2 regions of the Corynebacterium limaceinasi genome follow, and region 2 is predicted to be linked to the other one. Evidence: predicted binding sites of a transcription regulator. Region 2 holds the regulator's gene; the other holds the start of a gene.
The links. The regulator LexA, encoded in region 2, represses DNA repair genes until DNA is damaged. The targets are predictions, from matches to a motif close to CGAACANNTGTTCG.
Positions count from the first base shown of each region.

Region 1: a site for LexA is predicted at 5,713-5,726, ahead of ACLI1Q_RS05180 (HNH endonuclease signature motif containing protein). Genes of this name have one in related genera too.

Region 1 covers NZ_CP177100.1:1,036,590-1,044,067, forward strand. The annotation lists gene ACLI1Q_RS05160 (SGNH/GDSL hydrolase family protein) at 1-658, opposite strand, end outside; gene ACLI1Q_RS05165 (urocanate hydratase) at 840-2,516, shown strand; gene hutI (imidazolonepropionase) at 2,517-3,686, shown strand; gene ACLI1Q_RS05175 (DEAD/DEAH box helicase) at 3,733-5,604, shown strand; gene ACLI1Q_RS05180 (HNH endonuclease signature motif containing protein) at 5,751-6,989, shown strand; gene ACLI1Q_RS05185 (hypothetical protein) at 6,998-7,441, opposite strand.
Region 2 covers NZ_CP177100.1:1,527,460-1,534,937, reverse strand. The annotation lists gene ptsP (phosphoenolpyruvate--protein phosphotransferase) at 1-1,555, shown strand, start outside; gene ACLI1Q_RS07480 (DeoR/GlpR family DNA-binding transcription regulator) at 1,635-2,417, opposite strand; gene lexA (transcriptional repressor LexA) at 2,901-3,611, opposite strand; gene ACLI1Q_RS07470 (hypothetical protein) at 3,866-4,270, shown strand; gene nrdR (transcriptional regulator NrdR) at 4,490-4,948, shown strand; gene hrpA (ATP-dependent RNA helicase HrpA) at 5,230-7,478, opposite strand, start outside.

The sequences.
Region 1 (7,478 bases), 490 kb from region 2:
AGGTGGCGCCGTTGCGCTCGGCGGCCTCGCGCACCGCTTGGTTGATGCGCTGGATGGTATTTGCCAACCACTCCCGGTCTGTGGCCGGGATTTTTTCTATGAAGGGGCAGGTCTCGCCGGGGTTGATGAGGGGGATATAGCCGGTGGCAATGACCTTTGCCTCGGGCGAGCGGTGGGCGATTTCCCCGTAGACCTTGTCCAGGCGTTGGGGTAGATCGTGTAGCTCCAGGTCTATCTGCGCTCCCGATTCGTCTTGGCATATATCGTCCGTTGCGCATTGGGTCAGGCGCACAAAGCTTACGTCGTTGCCGCCGATGCTCAAGGAGACAAGGGATGTATCCGCGGCCAGTGCGTCCACCTGGGCGGGGTGCTCGCCCGCGGAGGATAAAACATCCAGCGTGCTCGCGCCCTGGCAGGCGACGTTGCGGAAAGAACTGGTGGTGATCTCCTGCGCGGCGAGTTCTGGATAGGAATCTTGTGCGCGTGCGCAGGAATCGGGCGGATCGAGAGGGAGCGTCGTCGAGCCCATCGCCGCGTAGGAATCCCCGAGGGCCACATAGTTTTCGGGGTCTTCTGTGGCTTCTTGGGCTTCTTGCGGCTGCGAGGAGCATCCTGCCAGCAGGCAGGCGGCGGCGAGGGCGGGCAATACGTGGCGCATGACTGCCATCGTAGCCGTCGAGTCTGAAATGCCAGACAGTTGGTGATTGTGAATGCTCTAAATACGTTGTGTATCACACTAAATTGATATCTGTGACGCTCGCCAAGCCCCCGGGAGACAGCCCCGGGAAACCGGCCTTGGGGTAGGGCACGGCGTCGATAAGCACGAGCGAAAGGAAGCCATGTCTGAACCACGCGAAGTCCGCGCACCCCGCGGCACCGAACTCAACGCAAAATCCTGGCAAACCGAAGCGCCACTGCGCATGCTGATGAATAACCTCGATCCCGAGGTTGCCGAGCGCCCCGAGGACCTCGTGGTCTACGGCGGTACCGGTCGTGCAGCGCGCAGCTGGGAGGCCTTCGATGCCATTGTGGAATCGCTGAAGGACTTAGAAAGCGATGAAACCCTCCTCGTCCAATCCGGAAAGCCGGTGGGCATCTGGAAGACCAATGAATGGGCACCGCGCGTGCTCATCGCCAACTCCAACCTGGTGGGCGACTGGGCCAACTGGGAGCACTTCCGCAAGCTCGAGGACGAGGGCCTGATGATGTACGGCCAGATGACGGCCGGCTCCTGGATCTACATCGCCACCCAGGGCATCCTGCAGGGCACCTACGAGACCTTCGCGGCCGTGGCCAAGAAGCGCTTCGAGGGCAGCCTGGCCGGCACCCTGACCCTGACCGGCGGGTGCGGCGGCATGGGCGGTGCCCAACCGCTCGCCGTGACGCTGAACGGCGGAGCAGTGCTCATCGTGGACGTGGATGAACACCGCCTGCGCCGCCGCCAGCACAAGCGCTACCTCGATGAAGTGGTCACCGACCTGGACGAGGCCCTGCGCTTGGTTCTCGATGCCAAGGAAAACAAAAAGGCCCTTTCTGTCGGCCTGGTGGGCAATGCCGCCGAGGTCTTCCCCGAGGTGCTGCGCCGCCAGCGCGCCGGGGAATTCAAGGTAGACATCGTCACCGACCAGACCTCCGCGCACGACCCACTGTCCTACCTGCCCACCGAAATCACCGTGGATGACTGGCAGTCCGAGGCCAAGGCCGATCCCACGACCTTTACCAAAAAGGCCCGCGAATCCATGGCCGCACAGGTCCAGGCGATGGTGGAATTCCAGGACGAGGGCGCCGAGGTCTTTGACTACGGCAACTCCATCCGCGATGAGGCGCGCCACGCCGGCTACCAGCGCGCATTTGAGTTCCCCGGCTTCGTTCCCGCCTATATCCGCCCGCTGTTCTGCGAGGGAATGGGCCCGTTCCGTTGGGCAGCGCTGTCCGGCGACCCCGAAGACATCAAGGTCACCGACGAAGCCCTGAAGGAGCTCTTCCCAGAGAACGAGCACCTGCACAACTGGCTGGACGCCGCCGAAGAATACGTCGAGTTCGAGGGCCTGCCCGCCCGCATCTGCTGGCTTGGCTACAACGAGCGCCACAAGGCCGGCCTGCTCTTCAATGACTTGGTGCGCGAGGGCAAGATCAAGGCCCCCATCGTCATTGGCCGCGACCACCTCGACTCCGGCTCGGTTGCCTCCCCGTACCGCGAGACCGAAGCCATGCTCGATGGCACCGATGCCGTCGCTGACTGGCCGCTGCTTAATGCCATGACCGCCGTATCTTCCGGCGCGACTTGGGTCTCCCTCCACCACGGCGGCGGAGTGGGCATGGGCCGCTCCATCCACGCCGGCCAGGTCACGGTTGCCGATGGCACCGATCTCGCCGCCGCCAAGCTGCGCGCCGTGCTGACCAATGACCCAGGCATGGGTGTTATCCGCCACGTCGATGCCGGGTACTCTCGCGCAGAGGAAGTAGCCAAGGAGCGCGGCGTTCGCGTTCCCATGGAATTTAAGGCAAGGGATTAAATGAGCACACTTTTTACCGGAATTTCTGAACTCCGCACGGTCAGCGAGCACGGCACGCTTAACGATGCCGCCCTTATCGCCGACCACGGCACCATCGCCTGGATTGGCCCCGCTTCCCAGGCGCCTGCCGCCGATGACCAGGTGGACTTGGGCGGGCGCGCCGTCCTGCCGGGCTGGGTGGATTCGCACACCCACATGGTCTTCGACGGTGACCGCTCCGCCGAGTTCGAGGCCCGCATGTCCGGCGGTTCCTACGAGGCAGGCGGCATCGCGGTGACCATGGACGCCACCCGGGAGGCGGGGGCAGACCGCTTGGATAAGCTCGTCGCCGAGCGCGTGGCAGCCGGCCGCCGTGGTGGCACCACCACCTTCGAGACCAAGACCGGCTACGGCCTCAACACGGAATCTGAAGTGGAAGCCGCGCGCGTGGCATCCCAGCATGTCGATGACGTCACCTTCCTGGGTGCCCACCTCGTGCCGCCGGGAGCGGATGCGGAAGACTACCTCGATGAGGTCGTCGGCCCCATGCTGGACGGGGTTGCCGAATACGTCCAGTGGATCGACGTCTTCTGCGAGCGCGGCGCGTTCAATGAAGAGCAGTCGCGCCGGGTTCTCGAAGCCGGTAAAAAGTTGGGGCTTGGCCTGCGCGTGCACGGCAACCAGCTTGGCGAGGGCCCGGGGGTTAGCCTCGCGGTCGATCTCGGCGCCGCCTCGGTGGACCACGTGAATTACCTGAGCGATAGTGACATCGAAAAGCTCGCCGCATCCGAGACCGTGGCCACCATGCTCCCGGCCTGCGATCTCTCCACGCGCGAGCCCTTGGCGCCTGGCCGTGCGCTTCTCGATGCCGGCGCCACCCTCGCCATCGCCTCCAACCTCAACCCAGGTACCTCCTATACTTCGTCGATGAACTACTGCGTGACCACGGCCGTCCTGCAGCAGCACCTATCCGTCGACGAGGCCATCCACGCCGCCACCACCGGTGGTGCCACGGCGCTGCGCCGCCATAATGTGGGCAACGGACTCGACCCGCAGGGCCGCCCCGCGAAGGGCACCCTGGTGGAAGGAGCTGCCGCTGACCTGCACGTGCTCGATGCTCCCAGCGCGGTGCACTTGGCCTACCGGCCGGGCATGCCGCTGAGCTACCGCACGTTCGTGGCGGGGGTATAGCGAGGAATGGAGTTTGCCGCCGGTATCGCGTAGGGTTGGATGAGCAATGAGCATTACCGATAACGCCACCGGCGGCGTAAACGAGCCGGAAGATTTTAATAAGTCGGAATCTCAGGACAACTCGCAAGGTGTCAACCAGGACACCAGGGCTGCGAATACTTCTGAGGGCACCGGCGCTGAGTCCAAGGACTCGGCCAACGACAACTCCCAGGGGTTCGAGCACCTCGGCCTGCCAGATAAAATTCTGCAAGCCGTTGCGAAAGTAGGCTTCACCACGCCGTCCCCCATCCAAGCAGAAACCATCCCGATCCTGATGGAAGGCCGCGACGTCGTGGGCCTTGCACAGACCGGTACCGGCAAGACCGCAGCCTTCGCGCTGCCGGTCTTGTCCCAGCTTGACCCGCATGCGCGCCACCCGCAGGCACTCGTCCTCGCGCCTACCCGCGAGCTCGCCCTGCAGGTTGCAGATGCCTTCCAATCCTTCGCAGAAACCCTCAAGGGTATCGAGGTTCTTCCCATCTACGGTGGCCAGGCCTACGGCATCCAGCTGTCTGGCCTGCGCCGCGGCGCCCAGGTCATCGTGGGTACCCCGGGTCGCGTCATCGATCACTTGGAAAAGGGCTCGCTTGACCTGTCCCAGCTGCAGTTCCTCGTCCTCGATGAGGCCGATGAGATGCTGAACATGGGCTTCCAGGAAGACGTCGAGCGCATCCTCGAAAGCACCCCGGACCGCAAGCAGGTGGCGCTTTTCTCCGCCACCATGCCTAATGCCATCCGCCGGCTGTCCAAGCAGTACCTGCACAACCCGGCGGAAGTAACCGTTAAGTCCGAGCGCCGTACCAACGACAACATTAAGCAGCGTTTCCTGCTGATTCCGCACCGTGCAAAGATGGATGCGTTCACCCGCATCCTCGAGGTCATTACCTATGACGCCATCATCGTCTTCTGCCGCACCAAGCACGAGACCGAAGAAGTGGCCGAGGCCCTGCGCGATCGCGGCTACAGCGCTGCTGCCATTAACGGCGACATCGCCCAGGCGCAGCGCGAACGCACCGTCGACCAGCTCAAGGATGGCCGCCTAGACATCCTCGTGGCCACTGACGTCGCCGCACGTGGCCTCGACGTGGAGCGCATCACCCACGTGGTGAACTTCGATATCCCGAACGATACCGAGTCCTACGTGCACCGCATTGGCCGCACCGGTCGTGCTGGCCGTTCCGGTGAGGCAATCCTGTTTGTCACCCCGCGCGAGCGCCGCATGCTGCGTTCCATCGAGCGCGTGACCAACGCACGCCTCGAAGAGATGGACCTGCCCTCCGTCGATGAGGTCAATGAAAAGCGCAAGGAAAAGTTTGCGCAGGCCATCACCCAGTCCATGGACAACAAGCAGGCCGATTTCTTCCGCAACTTGGTGCGCAAGTACTCGGAAGAAAATGACGTCGCGATGGATGACATCGCCGCGGCGCTGGCCGTCATGCACCAGGGTGGCAAGAACTTCCTATTGGAAGACAAGCCTTTGCCCAAGCCAAAGAAGGACCGCCGCGATCGCGATGACCGCAAGCGCGACCGTGACTTCAAGGGCGGCGGCAAGAACCGCGGCGGCTCCAAGCGGCCGGATGGTGACTTTGAGACGTACCGGTTGGACGTCGGCAAGCGCCAGAATGTCCGCCCAGGTGCCATCGTCGGTGCAATCGCCAACGAAGGTGGCCTGTCCGCCAAGGACTTCGGCCGCATTACCATTGCGGTGGGACACACTCTCGTGGACCTGCCGAAGAACATGGACCCAGCTGTGCTGGACCGTCTGAAGGATACCCGGATTTCTGGGCAGCTCATCAAGATTCAGAAGGATACTGGTCGCCCGCCTCGCCGTGATGGCGGCGGCGGTGGACGCAAACATGGTGGTCGCTTCCGCGACTAATTAAACCTCCAAAGGGCCTCTTTTAGAGGCCCTTTTTTCATGCCCTGTGACCTGCGCTTTTACTATAAATGGGGGTAGTGTGTCGGGGCGGTTTTGTATGGTGTATGGCGAAAGCATGTTCTAGTAAATCTCTCGAAAGAAAGTCCATGAATGCGCCATATTATGCCAATACTAATCCGGAAAATTCTACCTCCCGTGCAGCTACAGAGATTAGGAAAGCGGAATACCAGTTCTGGGAGAGGCTTCACCCTGACCCGGATGATGATATCGAAGTTATTAGCCAATCCCTGTCTGACTTAACTGGGGCGCGTCAGTCCCGAATTAGAAATATTATCTTCGCCTTCGAGCGATTAAAGGAGCTGCCGCGGCTGCGCGCCCGGCAAGAACAGCATTTCCATTTAGATTTAGACCGCCTGATTACGATTGACCAAACCCTAGCCAAGCTCGGCGCCATTGATGCGGAGAAGAAGTTTACTATCGATGACGCCCTGACCAACTACTTGACCCCAACCCGCCCCAATCAAAAGCTGCCCTCGCACCGCAATCTCCGCCGCAAGTTACGCGAGCTCATCGTGCGCCTCGATCCCTCAATTGCCGCGCGGGATCCGCGCCGCAAGCAAGCCTATAGCGTTGAACCTACAGGCGGGGAGTGGGCTGCGGTTTGTCTGGACGTCGGGTTAGAAACCGCGGAGATAATCGACCGCAATATTCGGGATATCGCTACGGACAAGGACCTCACGATGGCTGAGGCCGCAGTGGAGCTGCTGACCGGAAAGGCGCAACCAAAGGCCAAGGTCGTGTTGAATATGTATCGCTGCGACCTGCCGGATGCACCCGCGTTTGTACAAAACTTAGGCTGGGTATCCCCGGAGACCGCGGATGACCTAGAGGCTCGGGCGACAACGACAAGGGACATGGAGAAGGCCGGTCAGGCGGAGAGCCCGAATTATGTGACTCCGCCAGATATCCGGGCGTTTGTAGAGGGCTTGGATGGCACGTGCCGGTGGCCAGGCTGTACGCGGCCGGCGGTGGCGTCCCAGATGGACCATCGGCACGACTTTGCAGATGGTGGGCCGACCTCGGCGGCAAACCTCACTTGCCTGTGCCAGCACCATCACAATATAAAGACCGATGGGAGGGCGTTTTATATCAAGGACCCGATAAGTGGGGACATCGTCTGGCTTTTCGATGACTCTACGTGGGTCTACGACTCCGCGAGCGGACCGTTGGCGCCGAAGAACCGCAGGTGGGCGCAGACGGTGGCGCAGGCCACGCAGAAGCGGCGGGAGAATGCGCATGCAGGTGCGCAGCAACTAAAAGAAGAGCTTAGGGAGGAGTCCACGCATGAAAAAGGGGACAGCGATGACACTGTCCCCGAAAAGTAAATGGCTTCCTAGAGGTACATCAGGATAAGGCAGATGATCCACAGGAGGTTGAAGACGCCGCCGAAAGCGGACAGCGACTTCTTAATGGAGCCCAGGTTGGCGGTATCGCCGGACTCTAGGGCTGCCTGCGCCGTGCGCTGCTTAGGAAGGATGAGGAAGAAGAGCAGGCACCACGCGATGATGGCCACAAGGATGGCGATGTGGAAGTTGACCTGGCTCTTAAAGGTTTCGATATCAGACAGGAACACAGCAAGACCAAGGACCGGCACGAGGGCGGAAATGTAGCCGTAAGTATTGGTGATGTTGTGCAGGTTGCGGGCGGCTCCGAGGGCCGTCTTATCGCCCTGCGCTGCGCCCTGCAGCTGAGTCTGGTAGATGGAGGTGGAAATGCACACGGGGCCAAGTAGGACGATGGCCGCTGCCACGTGCAGGAAGATGAACAAAGTAGTCATGGAGGATGCCCTTCAGTTAAGAAAAGTTGCCTTGTTC
Region 2 (7,478 bases):
AGCCGAATACGATCGCTTCCTCGAGGCAGTCGATGTCGTCGCCAGCCGCTTGGAAAACCGCGCCGCAGCCGCCGAGGGTCAAGCCTCGGAAGTACTGACGGCGACCGCCGGCATGGTCAAGGACCGCGGGTGGCACAAGGCCGTGCGCAAGAACATTCGCTCGGGCAAGAATGCCGAGTTCGCCACGGTGGGAGCCACGGATAAGTTCGTCACCATGTTTGAGGCGGCCGGCGGCGTCATGGCCGAGCGCACCACCGACCTGAAGGACGTGCGCGACCGCGTCATCGCCCAGCTGCGCGGCGAGCAGGAGCCCGGTTTGCCCATGGTGGAGGGCCAAGCGGTGCTTTTTGCCGATGACCTCGCGCCCGCCGATACCGCCACCCTGGATACCGCGCATATTCGCGCGCTCGTCACCGAACTGGGCGGGCCCACCAGCCACACCGCGATCATCGCACGCCAGCTCGATATTCCGTGCATCGTCGCCGTGGGAAATAAGCTGCGGGAGATTGAAAGCGGCACGCTCGTCTTCGTCGACGGTGCCCTAGGAACCGTGACGCTGGGCGCGGACGAGGAAGAATCCACTAAGGCGGTCGAGGAATACCGCGAGCGCGCCGCCCGCGTGGCCGAATGGACTGGGCCGACGCAAACCAAGGATGGCCGCCGCGTGCAGCTTTTGGCCAACGTGGCTGATGGCAACGCCGCCCGCATCGCCTCCGACTCGCAGGCAGAGGGCATTGGCCTCTACCGCACGGAGCTGTCGTTCCTGTCCGCGAGCGAGGAGCCTTCCGTTGACGAGCAGGCAAAAATCTACAAGAAGGTCTTTAACGCCTACCCCAATTCCAAGGTCGTGGTGCGCACCTTGGACGCTGGTTCCGATAAGCCGATTTCTTATGCCACGTTGTCCTCGGAAGAGAACCCGGCGTTGGGTGTGCGCGGTCTGCGCATTGCCCGCGATAACGAGTCCCTGTTGACGCGCCAGTTGGACGCCATCGCCCAGGCCGCGGAGTCCCGCGGCGACGATGCCGAAACCTGGGTCATGGCACCGATGGTGGCGACGTCGAAGGAAGCCCAGTGGTTTGCGGAGCTGTGCCGGGAGCGCGGACTGACCGCGGGCGCGATGATTGAGGTGCCCGCAGCAGCGCTGATGGCGGATAAGATCATGCCGCATCTGGACTTCGTATCCATCGGCACCAATGACCTCACCCAGTACACGATGGCCGCTGACCGCCTGTCGCCTCAGCTTGCGTACCTCACCGACCCGTGGCAGCCGGCCGTGCTGAGGCTTATCCAGCACACCTGCATTGCAGGGCACGAATACAACGTACCGGTTGGCGTGTGCGGCGAGGCTGCAGCCGATCCGCTATTGGCCTGCGTATTGACCGGCCTTGGCGTCAATTCCTTGTCGGCTGCGTCGACCGCAGTCGCCGGCGTTGGCGCCCAATTGGCCGAGCTGACCTTTGACCAGTGCCAACAGCTTGCCGATGCCGCCCTCAACTCCGAAGGCCCCTCCGCCGCCCGCGCCGCAGCGATGGAGCAGATAGAAAAGTTCAACTAACGGCCAAAGGTTTCGCCCTCCCTACCTCGGTGAGAAATGGCACCGGAGTAGGGAGGGCGAAGTCGTGCGCGTGTTGGAGCTATTCGCTGGCGAGCACGACATCGATCTCTCGCTCGCGCAGGGCGTCAACGAAGGATTCCGGTGCGCCGGAATCGGTGATGACGACATCGATATCGGCAATGGAAGCGAAGCTCACCAGATAGTCGTTGCCCAATTTGCTGGAATCAAACATGACCACGACCTTGTGGGCATTCGTGACGAAGGCAGATTTGATGGCTGCTTCTTGGGAATCGGCCGTCGACAAGCCGTGGTCGAGGGTCAGGGCATTAGTGCCGATGAAGGCGACATCGGCACGCATGAGCGCCATGGTGCGCAAGGCGGTATCGCCGACGACGGCTTGGGTGATAGCGCGTACGGTGCCGCCGAGGAGCTGGACATCGGGAACGCCGCTATTGGCTAGCGACAGCGCGATGGGCAGGCTATTGGAGACGATATTGAACTGCGCCTGCGGGTATTGCTGGCTGATGAGCTCGGCAAAGGTATTAATCGTGGTGCCGGCGTCCAAGAAGATGCTGCCGCCGCCAGGGGGAAGGAAATCGAGCGCGGCGTGCGCGATGGCAGCCTTGGCCCCAGATGCGGAACGCTGGCGGGTATCGAGGGTGAGCTCCGCGGTCTGGAACGCCTGCGAAGCCACGGCGCCACCGTGAACGCGGTGGACAACGCCCTCACGATCTAGCACGGCTAGGTCGCGGCGAATGGTTTCAGCAGTCACGTCGAAACGCTCCGATAATTCGGTGACGTTCACGCGACCCTCGACGGCAGTTTGGGACGCGATCTGGCGGCGTCGCTCCTCTGCGTACACAGACCCTCCTTGCTCCTTGCCTTCGTCCGGGCGGTTACTCCGTCTGCGAATGCAGGCGTTCGGTGAAAGCTAACTGATGTGGGATTTCTCCCTCCATTGTGTCAAAATTCGGCGGTAATCGGACGAAAACAAAAATTAGGGTGTGCGCCGTTGTCTGGTTTGGGATGAAAGCCGCAGGTCAGTCAGCTATATTTGCCCTAGTTGAAAGCCAACCCTAGTAGCGCTTAACTTACAGATCCGTTATTTCGGGGGTGCTTTTTCAATAAGTCCCGCGCGCTTAAGTTGGCTTTTGGGGCGCGATTGCGAGGCAGAAAGGCATGGAATGTGTTAAAACTCGTAGGCCCTGCTCCCCAAGCAGGGGAAACAGGGCAGCGTACTAAGTGCAAAGAGCGGGTTTCAAGAAAGCGGGCGCAGAGTGCAGGCGGCGACAACAGCCGCAGGCGAAAACTCGCGTGCGGCTTGGTTAACGTAGCTTGCCGGGGCTTAGAGTTTGCGGAAGACGGATACTACCTTGCCCATAATTTCCGCATCATCGCCGTTGATGGGCGGGTAGGCATCGTTGTGCGGAAGGAGCCATACGCCAGAGGAATCGCGGTGGAATTCCTTGACGGTGGCCTCGGAGCCATCGAGAAGCGCGGCGACAAACTCGCCTTCCTCAGCCACCGATTGCGACCGAATGATGACCCAGTCGCCGTTGAGGATGCCGGCATCCTGCATGGAATCGCCCACGACCTGCAGCATATAGAGCTCGCCCCCGCCGACGACCTCGTCTGGCATGGGGAAATACGTGTCGATATTTTCCTCTGCGGTGATTGGTGCACCGGCGGCGATGCGGCCAACGACGGGAATATAAGCTACGGCGGCAGACTCTTCAGGGCCGCGGGCAGAGGTATCGGGGATCTCCTTAGACTTGCGGCCCGGCTTCTTTTCGGCGTCGTCAGTGTTGAGGTGGCGTACGTCGACCGCGCGGGGCTTATTGGGATCGCGGCGCAAGAAGCCCTTTTCCTCAAGCTGCTTGAGCTGATAGGCCACGGATGAGGTGGATTGCAGGCCGGCGGCGTCACCAATTTCGCGGATGCTGGGCGGGTAACCGCGGAGCATCACTGCATCGCTGATGACGTTAAGGATGCGGCGTTGCCTTTCGGAAAGGGAGGCGTAATCGTTCTTTGCGGTGCTTGCTTTCTTGCGGCCCATGTGCGGCTCCTAGCTAGGGGGTCTGAGGTTTCTGCGTTCGTAGCTTGAAAAGGGACTGGGTGACACCTGCGTGCCATAACTCATTTGTAGCACGAAAAGTACAAGCGTTCGAGATTTACGCGAAAAACTGGACAGGTTTTCGAAGGGGTGCTATAAATCGAACATAGAAACAGTCTCGAACACAGGAGCGACATTGAGCTCTTGCTGTGTCAAGGGGCCGCTTTAGACTTACGGCGGTCGTCGAAAGGAAAGCAATGTCTCAACTACTTAACTCTCGCAATAACACGGTTAAACAACGCGCGGCACGTCCACAGATCGTCCCTTCAGCCGCCATTTGGGATATTGATGATCAAAGCTGGGGCGTGCAGCATTCTCCTTCCGAAAAGAGGGAAATCAGGACCTTAAATTCCGTATATCGAACGAATCGTGAAGGTTATTCGAATACGTGGACTGATGAAAGTTTCTTACCTGATTTCGCGAACAGGCCGATGAAAGAAGACGATGCGCAAAGTTCGCGCAAGAATTACCTCCTTGGTGCAGTATTTGGCGCTGCCGTATTTTTCGGCACGATTGCCGGCGGGCTGATGGGTACGAATGCTGAAACGCCGACTGATCCTGGCGCTTCGGTACAGCAAGTAGAAGCAGCGATCGGTCAGTAGCGCTGCGTGTACTAAAGCAGGCCACTAAAGCAGGCACTTCGGGGTTTAAGGCTTGGAGCCTTGTTAGGCAGCAGCTTGTTTACCAGCGGCAGATAGGGCCTGCTTGCTTCACGGAGACCGGCACGCGAGCAGGAGAGGTCTTTCGCAATGATGTCAGGTTTTTGGCTTGGCCTTGGGAGGTAAACTAAACCGAGAAGCTAAATTAGCGAAAGGACTAGTGTGTACTGCCCGTTTTGCCATAACGAACAATCCCGCGTTATTGACTCGCGCGTGGTTGATGCTGGCGCATCGATACGGCGCCGGCGGGAGTGTGCTTCCTGCAAGGGGCGCTTCACCACTGTGGAAAAGGCCGTACTGCTGGTTGTTAAGAGAAATGGCCTTGCTGAGCCATTTAGCCGGGATAAACTCATTCGGGGCGTTAGGCGCGCGTGCCAGGGTCGTGACGTTAGCGATGATGCCTTAAAAAAGTTGGCCCAAGAGGTTGAGGAAACGGTGCGGGGGCATGGTTCCTCGCAGGTGAATGCCAACGAAATCGGGCTAGCGATTCTCGAGCCGCTGCGTGACCTAGACGAGGTTGCATATCTGCGCTTTGCCTCGGTGTATAAATCATTCGAGAGCGCGGATGACTTTGAATCGGAGATTCGTTTGATGCGGCGCCGCGATCGCGGGGACCTTTAAACTGCGCAGTGTAGGACGATTTCTCAGCCGTGATACGGCCGTTCCTGCGCAGGATCGAAGCAGTCTTAAATGGCATTTTGTGCGCATGATTCCGCTAGAGCCTGCCCAATGTTCACGCCGCCGGCGGCCGAGTAAGCAGATTTTTAGCTTAGGTACGGCCGGCCGGGTGGCCAGCCAGCAGACCGAGCGGCCAGCAGGCCGGACGGCTAGCCAGCGGACCGGGCGTCCGTAGCGGGGAGCCGGGGTCCTCGGTCGGCGGTGGGACCGTGACGTTGGGGAGACTAGCGCAGCTTATCCACCGCTTTTTGAATCCTCCGCAGGGATACTGCGTGGGCCGTGCCGAGGCGCTGGGCAAAAAGCGAGACCCGCAATTCCTCAATCATCCAGTGGATGTCCTTGACCTCGCGGGTCTTTTCGCGGCCCGCGGGAAGGTTTCGGAGGCGGTTTGCTAGGTAGGCCTTGGCATTATCGACCTCTGCTTGGCGGTCCGCATCGCGATCCGGATCGAGCGACATGTCCTCCAAGCGGATGCGCATTGCCTGGATGTAGCGGGGAAGGTGGCGCAGGTGCGCGGCTCCGTGCACGGTGATGGCATTCGGCGGAAGAAGGAAATTAAGTTGGTTTTCCATATCGTTGATGGCGGGACCGTCCCACTGGGAAAGCTCGGCGCGGAGGTTGGAGTACTCAGCCAAGCCAGGCGCGATCGAGACGATTGATTGTCGCACGCGGCCGGGGACCTGCGGTTTCACGGTATCCTTGAGCTCGGAAAACGCCTCTGGCGAGCGCACGGGGCCGCCGGCTTCGAGCATGAGGTCGCGGATTGCCGCTACGCGGGCGTCATTCACCAGCCCGTCTGCGCCGCTATGCGGATAAGAATCCACGGCAACGCGTTGCTGCAAGGGAAGCCCCTTGACCATTTGCGCGGTCGAGACGGAAATCTCGCGCATCAAAAGCGTGAGGGTGGTGGTGACCATGGCGGCATCGGCAGCCGCCTTGGTGGGATGAGCCTTAAGCTCGACGCCTTCCTTGGTAGCCACCAATGCTGGGTAGGCGGTGACCTCGTGGCCATCGACGGTGGTGGTGACGGTCTCGTCAACGGTGCCGAGGGTATCGTCGGTCCACTCGCTGACCGCGGTGGATTCGGCGGTGCGGCTTACCCGCGAGACGGACGATTTAATGTGGCCGGCCTGGCGCTCGCGCAGGGCGGCAAGGTCCCTATCGGAATCGATGATGGTGCCACGCTTGTCGATGGCCGCGTAATTCATCCGCAAATGTTCCGGCAGCTTGTCCGGTTGGAAGTCGGAGGCGTTGATGCCGTGGCCGCCGAGCTCGCGCAGGACATCGGCAAGCTGCTGGGTAAGCGGTCCTTCGAAGGGGATGAGGCGTTCCATGGCGCGTTCGGCAAATTCTGGGGCGGGCACGACGGTGCGCCGCAGGGCCTTGGGAAGGGAACGAATAAGCTCGTTGACGAGCTCGAGCCGCAGGCCGGGGACGAGCCAATCGAAGCCTTCGGTATCGAGGCCGGCAAGCATGGGAACGGGAACCATGACGGTGACGCCATCGAGGGGATCGCCGGGCTCGAATTTATAGGTCAGCTCGTAATCGATGGAGCCCTTGCGCCAGTGATCGGGGAAGGAGACTTCGGTGACGTCGTGGGAGTCATCGACAAGCGTGGCTGGGTCGAAATTCAGCAGATCGGGTTTCTGGCGGCGCTTTTTCTTCCACCAGGAATCGAAATGCCGGCCCGTGGTGACCTTGTCTGGAATGCGCTGGTCATAGAAATCAAAGAGGGTATCCTCATCCACGATGAGGCCACGGCGGCGGGCCTTTTCCTCGTACTCGGCGGCCTCATCAAGGGCCTGCGCGTTTGCCTTGAGGAAGTCATGATGCGCATTCCACTCGCCGGCGATAAGCGCATTGCGGATGAACATATCGCGCGCAGCGACGGGATCCACGCGGTGATAGGGCACGGTGCGATCCGCGACGATGGGCACGCCGTAGAGCGTGGACTTCTGGTGTGCGATGGCGGCCGCGCGCTTGCGGGACCACGTGGGATCGGAATAGTTGTGTTTGAGCAGGTCGGCGCCGAGCTTTTCCACCCACGATGGGTCGATAGCGGCGACGTCGCGGGCCCAAAGCCGAGAGGTTTCGACGAGCTCAGCCGCCATGAGGAACTCCGGCGGCTTTTTGGATAAGGCGGAACCTGGAAAGACGAGGAAGCGGGTATTGCGCGCGCCGTGGAACTCCTTGGAATTACCGTCGCGGGCGCCGATATTGGATAGCAGTCCGGATAGCAGCGCGATGTGAATATCGTCGGAGCGGCGCTCGGTGGCTTCTTGGTAATCCCACCCCAGCTGCTTGGAGACGTCTTTGAGCTGGCGGACCAAGTCGAACCACTCGCGGATGCGCATGTAGTGGAGGAACTCCTGCTTCATGCGCTTGCGGAACTTATTGCCCGATTGCTCATTGCGGGTCTGCTTGATGTAATCCCACAACTTCAGCATGGACAAAAAGTCAGAGGTCTTGTCCT